3 regions of the Streptomyces sp. NPDC046881 genome follow, and region 1 is predicted to be linked to each of the others. Evidence: riboswitches for the same ligand, from Rfam matches in the RefSeq annotation. Region 1 holds a riboswitch; each other region holds the start of a gene.
What was found. A riboswitch is a leader RNA that binds a small molecule or an ion and turns the genes downstream of it on or off. The one in region 1 is predicted to bind thiamine pyrophosphate.
Positions count from the first base shown of each region.

Region 2: linked by a shared signal. The riboswitch ahead of ABZ923_RS02400 (thiamine ABC transporter substrate-binding protein) and the one ahead of thiC (phosphomethylpyrimidine synthase ThiC) in region 1 are both predicted to bind thiamine pyrophosphate.
Region 3: linked by a shared signal. The riboswitch ahead of thiO (glycine oxidase ThiO) and the one ahead of thiC (phosphomethylpyrimidine synthase ThiC) in region 1 are both predicted to bind thiamine pyrophosphate.

Region 1 covers NZ_JBEYXJ010000030.1:54,259-58,947, reverse strand. Annotated here, with positions in the region: gene ABZ923_RS17185 (YibE/F family protein) at 1-1,012, opposite strand, end outside; TPP riboswitch at 1,084-1,261, shown strand; gene thiC (phosphomethylpyrimidine synthase ThiC) at 1,254-3,056, shown strand; gene ABZ923_RS17175 (VWA domain-containing protein) at 3,147-4,529, shown strand; gene ABZ923_RS17170 (hypothetical protein) at 4,540-4,689, opposite strand, start outside.
Region 2 covers NZ_JBEYXJ010000002.1:194,793-199,481, reverse strand. Annotated here, with positions in the region: gene ABZ923_RS02405 (iron ABC transporter permease) at 1-1,353, opposite strand, end outside; gene ABZ923_RS02400 (thiamine ABC transporter substrate-binding protein) at 1,398-2,471, opposite strand; TPP riboswitch at 2,554-2,660, opposite strand; gene rlmN (23S rRNA (adenine(2503)-C(2))-methyltransferase RlmN) at 2,702-3,808, opposite strand; gene ABZ923_RS02390 (hypothetical protein) at 4,442-4,689, shown strand, end outside.
Region 3 covers NZ_JBEYXJ010000049.1:10,582-15,270, reverse strand. Annotated here, with positions in the region: gene ABZ923_RS22950 (thiazole synthase) at 101-895, opposite strand; gene thiS (sulfur carrier protein ThiS) at 899-1,111, opposite strand; gene thiO (glycine oxidase ThiO) at 1,108-2,277, opposite strand; TPP riboswitch at 2,275-2,386, opposite strand; gene ABZ923_RS22935 (hypothetical protein) at 2,440-2,790, shown strand; gene ABZ923_RS22930 (FAD-dependent oxidoreductase) at 2,823-4,055, shown strand; gene ABZ923_RS22925 (Rv2175c family DNA-binding protein) at 4,158-4,523, shown strand; gene thiE (thiamine phosphate synthase) at 4,618-4,689, shown strand, end outside.

The DNA of each region.
Region 1 (4,689 bases):
GCGAACCGATGATGACACCGGCCAGCAGCAGACCGCTCATGTCGATCGACGGATACAGACCGTGGATCAGGCCGGTGTTGTCGTCCGTGTTGCCGGTCAGCGCCGCCCAGCCGATCAAGAGCGAGCCGAGCACGCCGATCAGCAAGAGCGAGATCAGCGTGCCGAGCACGGCCACGGACGTACGCGCCGACAGGCCGTGGCACATGTACAGGGCGATCAGCATGATGGCGCTGGACCCCACCACGGCCACCACCAGTGGGTTCGCCCCCTCCAGGATCGCCGGCAGGATGAACAGCGTCAGCACCAGGAAGCTCACGGCCAGGGCGACCAGTGCCATGACACCGCGCAGCCGGCCCACCACGACGACGGCCACCGCGAAGATGCCCGCGAGCAGCGCCATGGGGAACTTCCGGTCCACATCGGTCACCGCGTACTGCAGCTCCCTGGGGGCCGAGGGCTCGTAGGCGACCACGACCTTCTCGCCCTGGTGCAGCTGCCGTGTCTGGTCCGGCTGCACGATCTCGGTGAACGTACGTCCCTTGTCCTTGCCGGTGTCGACGCGGACGGTCGCCTTCTTGCAGGTACCGCCGGCCTGTTGCTGTGCGGACGCGCCCCCGGCGGTGGACGTGTCGCCGGTCGGGGCGCCACCGGCGGCGTTCACCGACTTGCAGCTGACCTCCACGACCCGGGTCACCGTGGCCTGCTGGGTCTGCCGGTCGAAACCGACACCCGAGCGCTTGTGGGACGGGGCCGATCCGGGCCAGAGCACCACGAGACCGACCAGGACGGCCGCCGTGAAGGGCACCAGGATCGCCGCGATGACCTTGCGCAGGTGTTGGGACACGGGGGCGGCGGGCCCGTGACTGTGACTGTGGCCGTGCGCATGACCGTGCCCAGGCGCGGTATCACGGCTGCCTTCATGGGCTCCATGGCCGTGTGCGTCGCCCTTGTCCGAGCCGTCTCGGCGGTGCGGCTCGGGCGGCTGATAGGGGTACTGCTCCATCCTGGTCACCACCCGATCATCGCAAGAACGGTAGGGGCCCACTGTTCACCGCGCCACACATGGCGCTAGCGTGGAGGCACCTTTGCACACGCGGGAGCTCGGAGCACCGGGCTGAGAGGGCGCTGACCTCCGTACACGCGATGTTTCACGTGGAACAACCGATGTTCCACAGGAAGCGTCGGCAGACGGACACCGCTGCGTCGACCGCCGAACCTGTTACCGGGTAATGCCGGCGTAGGGAGTAGGTCTCATGACCAACAAGGACGCACGCACGCCTGCCTCCGTTCAGGACGAGAAGTCGCAGGAGGCCGGGAAGTCCATCGGCTGGCACAAGGCGTACGTCGAGGGCTCGCGCCCCGACCTGCGCGTGCCGGTCCGTCAGGTGCACCTCACCAACGGGCAGTCGGTCACGCTGTACGACACATCCGGCCCGTACACCGATCCGCTCGTCGACACGGACGTCCGCCGGGGCCTGCCGCCCCTGCGGGACAACTGGATCATCGCCCGCGGCGACACCGAGGAGTACGCGGGCCGTCCGGTCCGTCCCGAGGACGACGGGATCAAGCACACCTCGCCGCGTGGCGGGCTGCGCAATCTGGACGCGGTCTTCCCGGGACGTCCGCGCCAGCCGCGCCGGGGCCGCGACGGCCAGGCGGTGACCCAGCTGGCGTACGCGCGCCGGGGCGAGATCACGCCCGAGATGGAGTACGTGGCCATCCGGGAGAACGTCTCGCCCGAAGTGGTCCGCGAGGAGATCGCGGCGGGCCGGGCCGTGCTGCCGGCCAACGTCAACCACCCGGAGATCGAGCCGATGATCATCGGCAAGCGGTTCCTGGTGAAGGTGAACGCCAACATCGGCAACTCCGCGGTGACGTCCTCCATCGAGGAGGAGGTCGAGAAGATGACCTGGGCGACCCGCTGGGGCGCCGACACGGTCATGGACCTGTCCACCGGGCGCAACATCCACACCACCCGCGAGTGGGTCCTGCGCAACTCCCCCGTCCCCATCGGCACGGTGCCGCTCTACCAGGCCTTGGAGAAGGTCGACGGCAGGGCCGAGGAGCTGACCTGGGAGATCTACAAGGACACCGTCATCGAGCAGGCCGAGCAGGGCGTGGACTACATGACCGTCCACGCGGGCGTCCGGCTGGCGTACGTCCCGCTCACCGCCAACCGCAAGACCGGCATCGTCTCGCGGGGCGGCTCCATCATGGCCGCGTGGTGCCTGGCCCACCACAAGGAATCGTTCCTGTACGAGAACTTCGAGGAGCTGTGCGAGATCCTCGCCGCCTACGACGTCACGTACTCGCTGGGCGACGGCCTGCGGCCGGGGTCGATCGCGGACGCCAACGACGAGGCCCAGTTCGCGGAGTTGCGGACGCTCGGGGAACTCAACCGGATCGCCAAGCGTTTCGACGTACAGACCATGATCGAGGGCCCGGGACACGTCCCGATGCACAAGATCAAGGAGAACATCGACCTTCAGCAGGAGATCTGCGATGAAGCTCCGTTCTATACGCTCGGCCCGCTGACCACGGACGTCGCGCCGGCGTACGACCACATCACCTCCGGCATCGGTGCCGCGATGATCGCCTGGTGGGGCACGGCGATGCTCTGCTACGTCACGCCCAAGGAGCACCTGGGCCTGCCCAACCGGGACGACGTCAAGACCGGTGTCATCACCTACAAGATCGCCGCACACGCCGCCGATCTCGCCAAGGGGCACCCCGGTGCGCAGGAGTGGGACGACGCACTGTCCGACGCCCGCTTCGAGTTCCGGTGGGAGGACCAGTTCAACCTCGCTCTGGACCCGGACACGGCACGGGAGTTCCACGACGAGACCCTGCCCGCCGAGCCCGCAAAGACGGCCCACTTCTGCTCCATGTGCGGCCCGAAGTTCTGCAGCATGAAGATCAGCCAAAGCATCACGGAGCGGTTCGGTGGTGCGGCGGCTGAAGGGGCTTCACCCGAGGAGATCGCCGAGGGGATGCTCCAGAAGTCGAAGGAGTTCGCGGCCGGCGGGAACCGGGTGTACCTGCCGTTGGCCGACTGACGGAGCAGGGAGCGATGGTCCGGTCCCCGGACCATCGCTCCCCGGGACGAGGAGGTGGTGTCCGTCCCGTGCCGGCCCCAGACTTGCTGCATGACAGCGAGATCAATGAGCAAGGGCGCCAACCTTCCGATCGGTTCCCGGGCGGTGCGCGCTGAGCTTGCTTGGTCCGAAACACCCGGAGCGCCGGACGCCGATGCCTCGGCGCTGCTGCTCAGTGGTGACGGACGGGTTCGCAGCGACGGTGACTTCGTCTTCTACAACCAACCGCAGCATGCATCCGGCTCCGTGAGGCACCTCGGAAAGCAGAAGGGTGCCGGCGTCACGACGGACACGCTTGAGGTGGATCTGCGCGCGCTGGAACCGGAAGTCGAAAGGATTGTGCTGTGTGCGTCCACTGACGGCGGGACGTTCGGGCAGATGTCGGGACTGACCCTGAGGCTGTTCGACGCAGGCACGCAGGGAGAACTGGCCCGGTTCGACATGGAGGCCACGACGGAGACGGCGCTCATCGGTGGCGAGCTCTATGTGCGAGGCGGTCAGTGGAAGTTCCGTGCGGTCGGACAGGGATATGCTGCCGGGCTTGCCGGCTTGGCCACCGACTTCGGGATCACCGTTGACGACGATGCCTCGGCCACAGCCGCCCCCGGTCTGTCGCCGGCTCCCGCGCCGGCACCGCCTGCCCAGTCCGCGCCGACACTCGACGCGCACTCCGGTAAGGGCGAGGAACTACTGCCCGTGGACATGCGTAAGAGGCTGTCCCTGCGCAAGGAGCAGGTGGCGGTCAGCCTCAGAAAGCACGGTGCCGCCGGTGTGACGGCGCGCGTCATCCTGGTACTCGACGCTTCCGGCTCCATGTCCTTCCTGTACTCGAAGGGCGTGGTGGCCGACGTGGTGGAGCGCATGGCCGCGGTCGCCGCACAGTTGGACGACGACGGCGAGATGCAGGCCTGGACGTTCGCTTCGCACGCGGCCCGACTGCCTGATCTACGCCTGGGGGAACTCCCGGAATGGCTACGGCTCCACGTCAGGGTGGGTGAGCTGAGTCTCTTCGGCCGGAGCAGGAAACCCAAGAAGGGACTGCAAGCCGGTCAGGTGGACATGCGGGCGGTCGGTATCCAGAACGAGGAGCAGAAAGCCATCGCTCAGGTCCGGCAGTACGTTCGTGAGCATCCGACCACTGCCCCCACGCTCGTGCTGTTCTTCTCCGACGGAGGCGTCTACCGCAACGCGGAGATCGAGCGGGAGCTTCGTGAAGCCGTGGAGGAACCGATCTTCTGGCAGTTCGTGGGTATGGGACGGTCCAACTACGGCGTGCTGGAGCGATTCGACACCATGCCGGGCCGACGGGTCGACAACGTCGGCTTCTTCGCCGTCGACGACATCAGTAAGGTCTCCGACCCGGAACTGTACGACCGGCTTCTGTCCGAGTTCCCGGCTTGGATGACTGCCGCCCGTCAGGCCGGCATCCTCTGAGTCGAGCTCGTCACTCGGGCTGGTGTTCGGGGCCGCCGAAGTCCGGGCTCGTGTAGTCGGGACTGGTGAAGCTGGGGCGGCCGGAGCCGGTGCCGTCGTCGGGGCTGCTGAAGCCGGGACGGTCGTAGCCCAGGCGCGGCATGCGGCCGGTCGGCGCGGG
Region 2 (4,689 bases), on a different contig from region 1:
CAGCGGCAGGTCCACCTCCCGCCACACCCGCCAGGGCGAGGCCCCGAGCACCGTCGCCGCCTCCCGGAGCCGTACGTCCACCGCGCGCAGCACCGGCAGCATGGTCCGTACGACGAAGGGGGCGCCGACCAGCGCTTGGGCGAGCGGCACCAGGATCCAGGACTGGCGCAGGTCCAGCGGCGGCTTGTCGAGCGCGATCAGGAAGCCGAAGCCGACGGTCACGGCGGACACCCCGAGCGGCAGCATCAGCAGCGCGTCGAAGCCCCGCACCAGCCGTCCGGCGTCCCGGCGGGCCAGCGCGGCGGCGGCGAGACCTCCGATCACCACGGCGATGGCGGTAGCGGCGACGGCGTACTCCAGCGAGGTCCACACCGCGTGCACGGGCGCCACCAGGAACGTACCGCCGTCGGCGTCGGTCAGCGCCCGGTAGTAGCCGAGGCCGGGCGCGTCGAGGGAGCGGCGGACGAGGACGGCGAGCGGCAGGACCAGCAGCAGGGCGATGGTGGCGAGGACGCCGGCGAGCAGCGCCCACTGGCCGGCGCCGCGCGGGCGCCGGACGGTCGTGTTCGGGTCCACCAGCCGCAGGGCCGTCTCCCGGCGCCGTACCGTCCAGGCGTGCACGACGAGGATCGCGCCGACGGCCGCGAACTGGACGAGGGTGAGGACGGCGGCCGTGGACAGGTCGAACACCTCGGAGGTCTGCCGGTAGATCTCCACTTCGACGGTGGAGAAGGTGGGACCGCCGAGGATCTGCACCACGCCGAAGGAGGTGAAGGTGAACAGGAAGACCATCAGGGCGGCGGCGGCCACGGCGGGCGCGAGCGCGGGCAGGGTGACCTTCCGCCAGGCCGCCGACGGCGAGGCGCCCAGCATCCGGGCGGCCTCCTCCTGCCGGGGGTCGAGCTGGGCCCACAGCCCGCCGACCGTGCGGACGACGACCGCGTAGTTGAAGAAGACGTGGGCCAGCAGGATCGCCCACACCGTGGTGTCCAGCCGTACGCCCCACAGCTGGTCGAGCAGACCGTGGCGGCCGACCAGCGCGAGGAAGGCGCTGCCGGCGACGACGGTCGGCAGCACGAACGGGACGGTGACGACGGCCCGCAGCAACTGCCGGCCCGGGAAGTCCAGGCGGGCGAGGACATAGGCGGCGGGCAGGGCGAGCAGCAGGGTGAGCGCGGTGGAGGCGAGCGCCTGCCAGGTGGTGAACCACAGCACGTGCCGGATGTCCGGCTGCGTGACGACGTCCGCGATCCGCCCGAACCGCCAGGTGCCGTCCGTCTTCAGCCCGCGCGCGATGATCGCGGCGACGGGCCAGGCGAAGAACAGCGCGAAGAACGCGACGGGCACGGCCATGAGGCCGAGCCGCGCCGCGTTCCCCCTGCGACGCTTGCGGGTCGCTACTTCAGTACGAGCGAGGTCCACGACTTGACCCACTGATCACGGTTGGCGGCGATCCTGCCGGGGGCCATGGTCGCGGGGTCCTCGGCGGCCGGCCCGTACCGGGTGAAGTCGGCCGGGACCTCGGCACCCTGCCGCACCGGGTACACGAACATCTTCAGCGGCATGTCCTCCTGGAACTCCTTGGAGACCAGGAAGTCGATGAAGGCCTTGGCACCCTTGGGGTTCTTCGCGTTGCCCAGCAGCCCGGCGAACTCGATCTGCCGGAAGCAGGTGCCGGTCGCGACGCCGGTCGGGGCGGTGCTGGGCCGCTTCTTGGCGTAGATCACCTCGGCGGGCGGCGAGGAGGCGTACGACACGACGAGCGGCCGGTCGCCGCCGGCCTTCTTCCCCTCCGACGATCCCGAGAACTCCTGGTAGTAGGCCTGGTCCCAGCCGTCGACGACCTTGACGCCGTTCGCCTTGAGCTTCTTCCAGTAGTCCTGCCATCCGTCGTCGCCGAACTGCGCGGCGCTGCCGAGCAGGAAGCCGAGGCCGGGCGAGGAGGTGGCGGCGTTCTCCGTGACGAGGAGGTTCTTGTACTGCGGCTTGGCCAGGTCGGCGAAGGACCGCGGCGGGGTCAGCCTGTGCTCGCTGAAGTACGCCTTGTCGTAGTTGACGCAGATGTCGCCGTGGTCGATCGGCGTGACCCGGTGCTTGTCCTTGTCGAGCTGGTAGGCGGCGCCGACCTTGTCCAGGCCCTTGGCGGTGTACGGCTGGAAGAGGCCGTTGTCGAGGGCGCGGGAGAGCAGGGTGTTGTCGACGCCGAAGAAGACGTCGCCCTGCGGGTTGTCCTTGGTCAGGATCGCCTTGTTGACGGCCTGCCCGGCGTCGCCGTCCTTGAGGACCCGGACCTTGTACCCGGACCGCTTCTCGAAGTCCTTGAGGACCTTCTTGGAGACGGCCCACGAGTTGTGGCTGACCAGGGTGACGGTCTTGGAGTCCGTGTGGCTGCCGGTGTCCGTCGAGCCGCATGCGGACAGTGTGGTCAGGCCGAGCCCGACCGCGACGGCCACGAGGGTCTTGTTGTGCACTGGATGTCCTCCTGGGGTTGGCCAGGAAGAGACGCGGCCCTGCCCGGGCTCCTTCGAGGGAGGCCCGGGCAGGGCGCAACAGCTTGAGTGATGACCGAACTTCCTACCCAGAATGACCTGGGCGAGGTTCAGAGGGTCTGCGGCCGGTTGCCGCACTCTCAGCGCTGTGGCGCTCCCCTGTCGGAATATGCAGATGTTGGCCGATATGAAGTTGTGCCGACCGGGTCAGATTACCGTTCGGTGGCCGCGAGCTGTCCGCAGGCCCCGTCGATCTCCTGACCGCGGGTGTCCCGGATGGTCACGGGCACCCCGTGGGCGGCGATGGCCTCGACGAACGCCTTCTCGTCCTCGGGCCGGGACGCGGTCCACTTCGACCCCGGGGTCGGGTTCAGCGGGATGAGGTTGACGTGCACGGGCTTGCCCCTGAGCAGCCGTCCGAGCCGGTCACCGCGCCAGGCCTGGTCGTTGATGTCCCGGATGAGCGCGTACTCGATGGACAGCCGGCGGCCCGACTTCTCGACGTACTCGAACCCGGCGTCCAGCACCTCGCGCACCTTCCACCGCGTGTTCACGGGGACGAGGGTGTCGCGCAGCTCGTCGTCGGGCGCGTGCAGGGAGATCGCCAGCCGGCACTTGAAGCCCTCGTCGGCGAACCGGTGGATGGCCGGCACCAGCCCGACCGTGGACACGGTGATCCCGCGCTGCGACAGCCCGAGCCCGTCCGGGGCGGGATCGGTGAGCGCGCGGATGGCACCCACCACTCGCTTGTAGTTGGCGAGCGGCTCCCCCATGCCCATGAAGACGATGTTGGACAGCCGCGCGGGCCCGCCGGGCACCTCGCCGTCCCGCAGCGCCCGCATCCCGTCGACGATCTGGTGCACGATCTCGGCGGTGGACAGGTTCCGGTCCAGACCCGCCTGGCCGGTCGCGCAGAACGGGCAGTTCATCCCGCAGCCCGCCTGCGAGCTGATGCACATGGTGACCCGGTCCGGGTACCGCATCAGCACAGACTCGACCAGCGTCCCGTCGAACAGCCGCCACAGCGTCTTGCGCGTGGTCCCCTCGTCGGTGGACAGGTGCCGGACGACCGTCATCAGCTCCGGGAACAGCGCTTCCTGGAGCTTGGCACGCGACCCCGCGGGGATGTCGGTCCACTGCTCCGGGTCGTGCGCGTACCGCGCGAAGTAGTGCTGCGAGAGCTGCTTGGCACGGAACGGCTTCTCACCGATCCCGGCCACCGCGTCCTTGCGCTCAGCGGGCGTGAGGTCGGCGAGATGCCGCGGCGGCTTCTTGGCTCCGCGCGGCGCGACGAATGTGAGTTCTCCGGGCTTAGGCATGGCTGTACCAGTGTCGCAGATCCACTTGGGTGACCTGCGGCTGTCGATCGCTACGACTGTCGGTAGTGGTCGTCGCCGGTCGCTGTTGAGCGATCTCGGACGGCCCAGGGACGGCCCAGGGGTGATCACTCGTGGGCCGCCCGCTACTCGTCGAGGCGGACCCTGAGCTGGTGGTCGTGGGCTGCCAGAGGACCGCGCCGCTCACGAAGGTTCCCAAAAGCCGGGAGGCCCATCCCTGCGGCATGGCCGTGATCGCTGCCAGCGGGGCTGGCAACGGATGTCCTCTTCGGCGATCCGAGCCCCGACAGGCAGGGCCGCGACGGTTGCCGCCCAGCTCTCCTCATCCAAGTCCGCGGCCGGCACTGCAGGGCTCGTGGACTCACGCGTACTCGTCCATCGGCGCAGCATGATGCCCTGGTGTGACTCGTCACGCCGCGAGCGGGGCGCGAGGGGGAAACGTGAACTCGGACGGGTCGATAAGCATTAAGTGGTGGCTTCCCGACCGGCCTGAGCAAAGAAGTCCTGAAGGCTGTCAAGCCCACCCTGCGCAAGTTCCAGGGAATCGACCTAACCCGCACTGCCTGCGAATCACAGATCGAGATTCACCACGACGTTCTTCTTGCAGTCCAGCTGGTGCGGCAGGACAACGGCATCGGCATTTTTACACAGGGCGCGAATACCAGCCGGATCCATTACATGGCCGCGATGAGTGCACGCCGCACCCAAAAGGCATCGGTCTGTCGTATCGGATACAAGGTTGTACGACACCAAGGCTTTGAGGCCTACACTCATCCTCATCAGGTCGATCACGGGGGCTGTCGACATCGGATGGTGCTCATGTGCGCTCTTTTCGACCCTCCTGAGCCTCGCCGCGTCTCGCC
Region 3 (4,689 bases), on a different contig from region 1:
CTGCAGCCGACCTGTGACGCACCCACGACCTTGCGGCCGCCGACGGCGAGCGGGAACGGGCGGTGCGCGGGCGGGAGACCGCACGCAGCCGCGGCACCGGTCAGAACGCGGGACGCTCGGGATCCAGCACGGCCAAACCCTCCGCAGGGGACGACGCCTCGGCGAGATAGCGGCGCGGGATCCGCCCGGCCGTCCGGGCCAGCCGCCCCGCCTCCACCGCGAGCCTCATCGCGGAGGCCATCCGCTCCGGCTCCTGAGCCCGCGTCACCGCGGAGGCCAGCATCACCCCCGCGCACCCCAGCTCCATCGCCAACGCCACGTCGGACGCCGTACCGGCCCCCGCGTCCAGGATCACCGGCACGCGCGCGTGCTCCACGATCAGCTGGAAGTTGTGCGGATTGCGGATGCCCAGCCCGGACCCGATCGGCGACCCCAGCGGCATGACCGCGGCGCACCCCACGTCCTCCAGCTTCCGCGCGAGCACGGGGTCGTCGTTGGTGTACGGCAGCACCGTGAACCCGTCGTCGACCAGCGTCTCCGCCGCCTCCAGCAGCTCCACCGGATCCGGCAGCAGCGTCCGCTCGTCGGCGATGACCTCCAGCTTCACCAGGTCGGTGCCGAGCGCCTCCCGGGCCAGCCGGGCGGTCAGCACGGCCTCACCGGCGGTGAAACAGCCCGCCGTGTTCGGCAGCACCCGGATGCCGAGCTTCTCCAGCACCGACAGCACCGAGCCGTGCACGGAGGGGTCCACCCGGCGCATCGCGACCGTGGTCAGCTCCGTGCCGGAGGCGATCAGCGCCCGCTCCAGCACGTCGAGGCTGGGCGCCCCGCCCGTGCCCATGATCAGCCGGGAGGTCAGGGTCAGGTCACCGAGGACCAGGGAATCGTCGGCCACGGCTCAGCCCCCCTGCACGGCGGTGAGGACCTCGACCCGGTCGCCGTCGGCTAGGGCGGTCGTCGCCCACTGCGCGCGCGGGACGACGGTCTCGTTGACGGCGGCGGCCACCCCGCGCGGCGCCGCGGTGAGGGTCCGGACGAGGGTGTCGAGGACGGTGCCCGGGGCGATCTCCCGGCGCTGTCCGTTGACGGAAATCAGGACCGGGCTGTTCATGCGGGCTGCTCCAGCTTCTCCGTGAGTGCGGCGCCGAAGCGCTGCGGGGCGAACGGACGGGCTTCCTCCGGCAGTTCACCGGAGACCAGGGTGTGCGCCAGCACGTCCCCGGTGACCGGCGTGAGCAGCACCCCGTTGCGGTGGTGCCCGGTGGCCAGCAGCAGCCCGGCCAGGCCGGACGGGCCGAGCAGCGGCGCGTTGTCGGGGGAGCCGGGGCGCAGTCCGGCCCGGGTCTCGGTGAGCGGCAGCTCGGTGATGCCGGGCACCAGCTCATGGGCGTCGCGCAGCAGCTCGTACACGCCCCCGGCGGTGACCGTCGTGTCCCAGCCCAGCTCCTCGCTGGTGGCGCCGACGACCAGTTCGCCGTTCTCCCGCGGCACCAGGTAGACGTGGCTGCCGCGCACCACGGCCCGGACGGTCCGGCTCAGGAACGGCGCGTACCGGCGTGGCACGGTCAGCCGCAGCACCTGCCCCTTGACCGGCCGCACCGGCGGCAGCAGCTCGTCCGGCACGCCCGCGAGCCGCCCGCTCAGGCTGCCCGCCGCGAGCACCACCTGGTCCGCGCGCAGCGCGGTGCCGTCCGCCGTGGTGACCCCGGCGGCCCGGTCCCGCACCACGTCCAGCCGCTCCGCCCACGCGCGGTGGAACACCACACCGGCCCGCTCGCACGCGGCCACCAAAGCCGCCGCCAGCCGGCGCGGGTCGATCTGGTGGTCGGCGTCCACCCGCAGCCCGCCGCGCACCCCCGGCGCCAGCATCGGCTCCAGACGCCGGCAGTCCCGCCCGGACAGCCACTCGGAGGCGAGCCCCGAGCGCTGCTGGAGTTCGTGCAGTTCCCGCAGGTGGGCGCGGTCGTCGGCGTCCAGCGCGACGGCGAGGGTGCCGCAGCGGCGGTAGCCGAGGTCGTGGCCCGTTGCTTCGGCCAGCTCGGCCGCGAAGCCGGGGTAGCGGCGGGCCGATTCCAGGTTCAGGGCGAGCAGGGTCTCCTCGCCGTAGTGCAGTTCGGTGACCGCGGCCAGCATCCCGGCCGCGACCTGGGCGGCCCCGCCGCCGGGCTCGGGGTCCACCACGGCCGTGGCGAGCCCGCGCTGCGCCGCGCGCCAGGCCGTGACCAGGCCGATGATTCCGCCCCCGATGACGAGGACGTCGGACGTACGTGACGACATGGGCGTCCAGCCCCTCCCTTCGCCGGCATGACCCGGATCAGGTTCGTACGGTCGGAGGCCGCCAGCCTCCCTCTCAGCCCGGTGCGTCCGGGCTCCCGCGAGTGCTTGTACGGTGGCCACCCTAGCCCGCAGCCCTCCTCACCCGTAAGGGAGCCCCGTTCCGTGGCCCGGTCGCTCGACGGACTGATCCTCGCCCCCGTGGCGGACCAAGCCCCAGGTCAGGTGGGCACCCGCACCCGTTTCACGTACCACGAGCAGGACGGCGGGATCTGGGCCGAGTACGCCGGCGGCGACGTGGTGCGCGGCCATCTGGTGGGCACCCGGGAGGGGGACCGGCTGGACTTCCGGTACGTGCAGCTGAAGACCGACGGGACGACCGCCTCCGGGCACTGCGTCTCGACGGTGGTCGAGCTGCCGGACGGGCGGGTGCGGCTGGAGGAGAGCTGGGAGTGGGAGTCCCAGCCGGGCTCCGGCACGAGCGTTGTGGAACAGGTCACCGGTCGGGCCCCCTGACTGACAGATCGTCAATTGTCTATGGTGATCGGGTGAGCGAGCAGACAGCGGAAGAGGGCACGGCGGCGGGACGGCGCGTGGTCGTCGTCGGCGCGGGCATGGCCGGGGTGCAGACCGCGGTCGCCCTGCGCGAGCAGGGCTTCCGGGGCGTCGTGACCGTCATCGGCGCCGAGCCGCACCAGCCGTACGACCGGCCGCCGCTGTCGAAGGCGGTCCTGCTGGGCAAGGCCGAGGACTCCGCCTTCGAGGTGGACTTCGACTCCCTCGGGGTCGAGCTGCGGCTCGGCTGCGAGGTGCTGGGCCTGCGCCCCGCCGAGCACGAGCTGGACACCGAGGCGGGCCCGGTGCCGTACGACGTCCTGGTCCTCGCCACCGGCGCCGAACCGATCCGGCTGCCCGGCGCCGAGGGCGTGCCCGGCGTGCACCTGCTGCGCACCCTGGACGACGCCGAACGGCTCCGGCCCGTGCTCGCCCGCCAGCACGACATCGTGGTCGTGGGCGCCGGCTGGATCGGCGCCGAGTTCGCCACCGCCGCCCGCGAGGCCGGCTGCGCGGTGACGGTCGTGGAGGCCGCCGAGCACCCGCTCGCCGGCGCCCTGCCCGCCGAGGTCGCCGCGCCCATGGCCGCCTGGTACGCCGACGCGGGCGCGGAGCTGCGCACCCGCGCGCGCGTGGAGCGCGTCGAGCCCGGCGAGGTGGTGCTCTCCGACGGCACCCGGCTGCCCGCGGGCGCCGTCGTCGTCGGCATCGGGGCCCGCCCCGCCACCGCCTGGCTCGCCGGCTCCGGCGTCGAGCTGGGCCCGCACGGCGAGGTCCTCACCGACGACCGCCTGCGCGCCTCCGTGCCGGACGTGTACGCCGTCGGCGACTGCGCCTCCTTCCCCTCGGCCCGCTACGGCGAACGGCTCCTCGTCCACCACTGGGACAACGCCCTGCAGGGCCCGCGCACGGTCGCCGCGAACATCCTCGGCGAGACCCCGGCGGTCTACGATCCGGTGCCGTACTTCTGGTCCGAGCAGTTCGGCCGGTTCGTGCAGTACGCCGGCCACCACGCCGCCGCCGACCGCCTGGTGTGGCGCGGTGACCCGGCGGGCCCGTCCTGGACGGTGTGCTGGCTGCGCGAGGGCCGCCTGGTGGCCCTGCTGGCGGTGGGCCGCCCCCGGGACCTGGCCCAGGGCCGCCGGCTGATCGAGGCGGCCCGGATCCTGGATCCGGTCGCCCTGTCCGACCCGGCCCGCCCCCTGAAGGACGCCACGGCCGACTGAGCGCCCCGCAGGGGTGCGGGGAACCGCGCGAGCAGCCACGACGCACGCGGACGGCCGATGACAGATCGCGGCCGGTCCGGCGAAGCGCCTACGCTTGTGTCCGTGACCGAGATTGACGCAAAAATTGATGCTCTCGTCCCCGCCTGGCTCACTCTCCCCGACATCGCCGACATGCTCGGTGTCGAGGTGACACGCGTCCGGCAGCTGGTCAAGGAGGGCCAGCTCATCGCCGTGCGCCGTGGTGAGAACAAGGCGCTGCACGTCCCCGCCGCCTTCATCGACGGGGACAAGGTCGTCAAGGGCCTGTCCGGGACCCTGACGCTCCTGCGGGACGACGGCTTCACGGTCGAAGAGATGATCGAGTGGCTCTTCACCCCCGACCCGACCCTGCCCGGCACCCCCGCGCAGGCCCTGAGCGAGAATCGCGGCACGGAGGTGAAGCGCCGCGCCCAGGCGCTCGCCGTCTGAGCCGACCCGCAGCAGGAGGTGGCGTGCGGACCGGACGCCCGTACGCCACCGCCCCGGACCGCCGGGGACACCGACACCACGGGGGGACCCACGCATGTCCGACACCGCCCGCGCCGCGCTCGCCGGTGCCCGCCTGTACCTGTGCACGGACGCCCGCAAGCGCCAG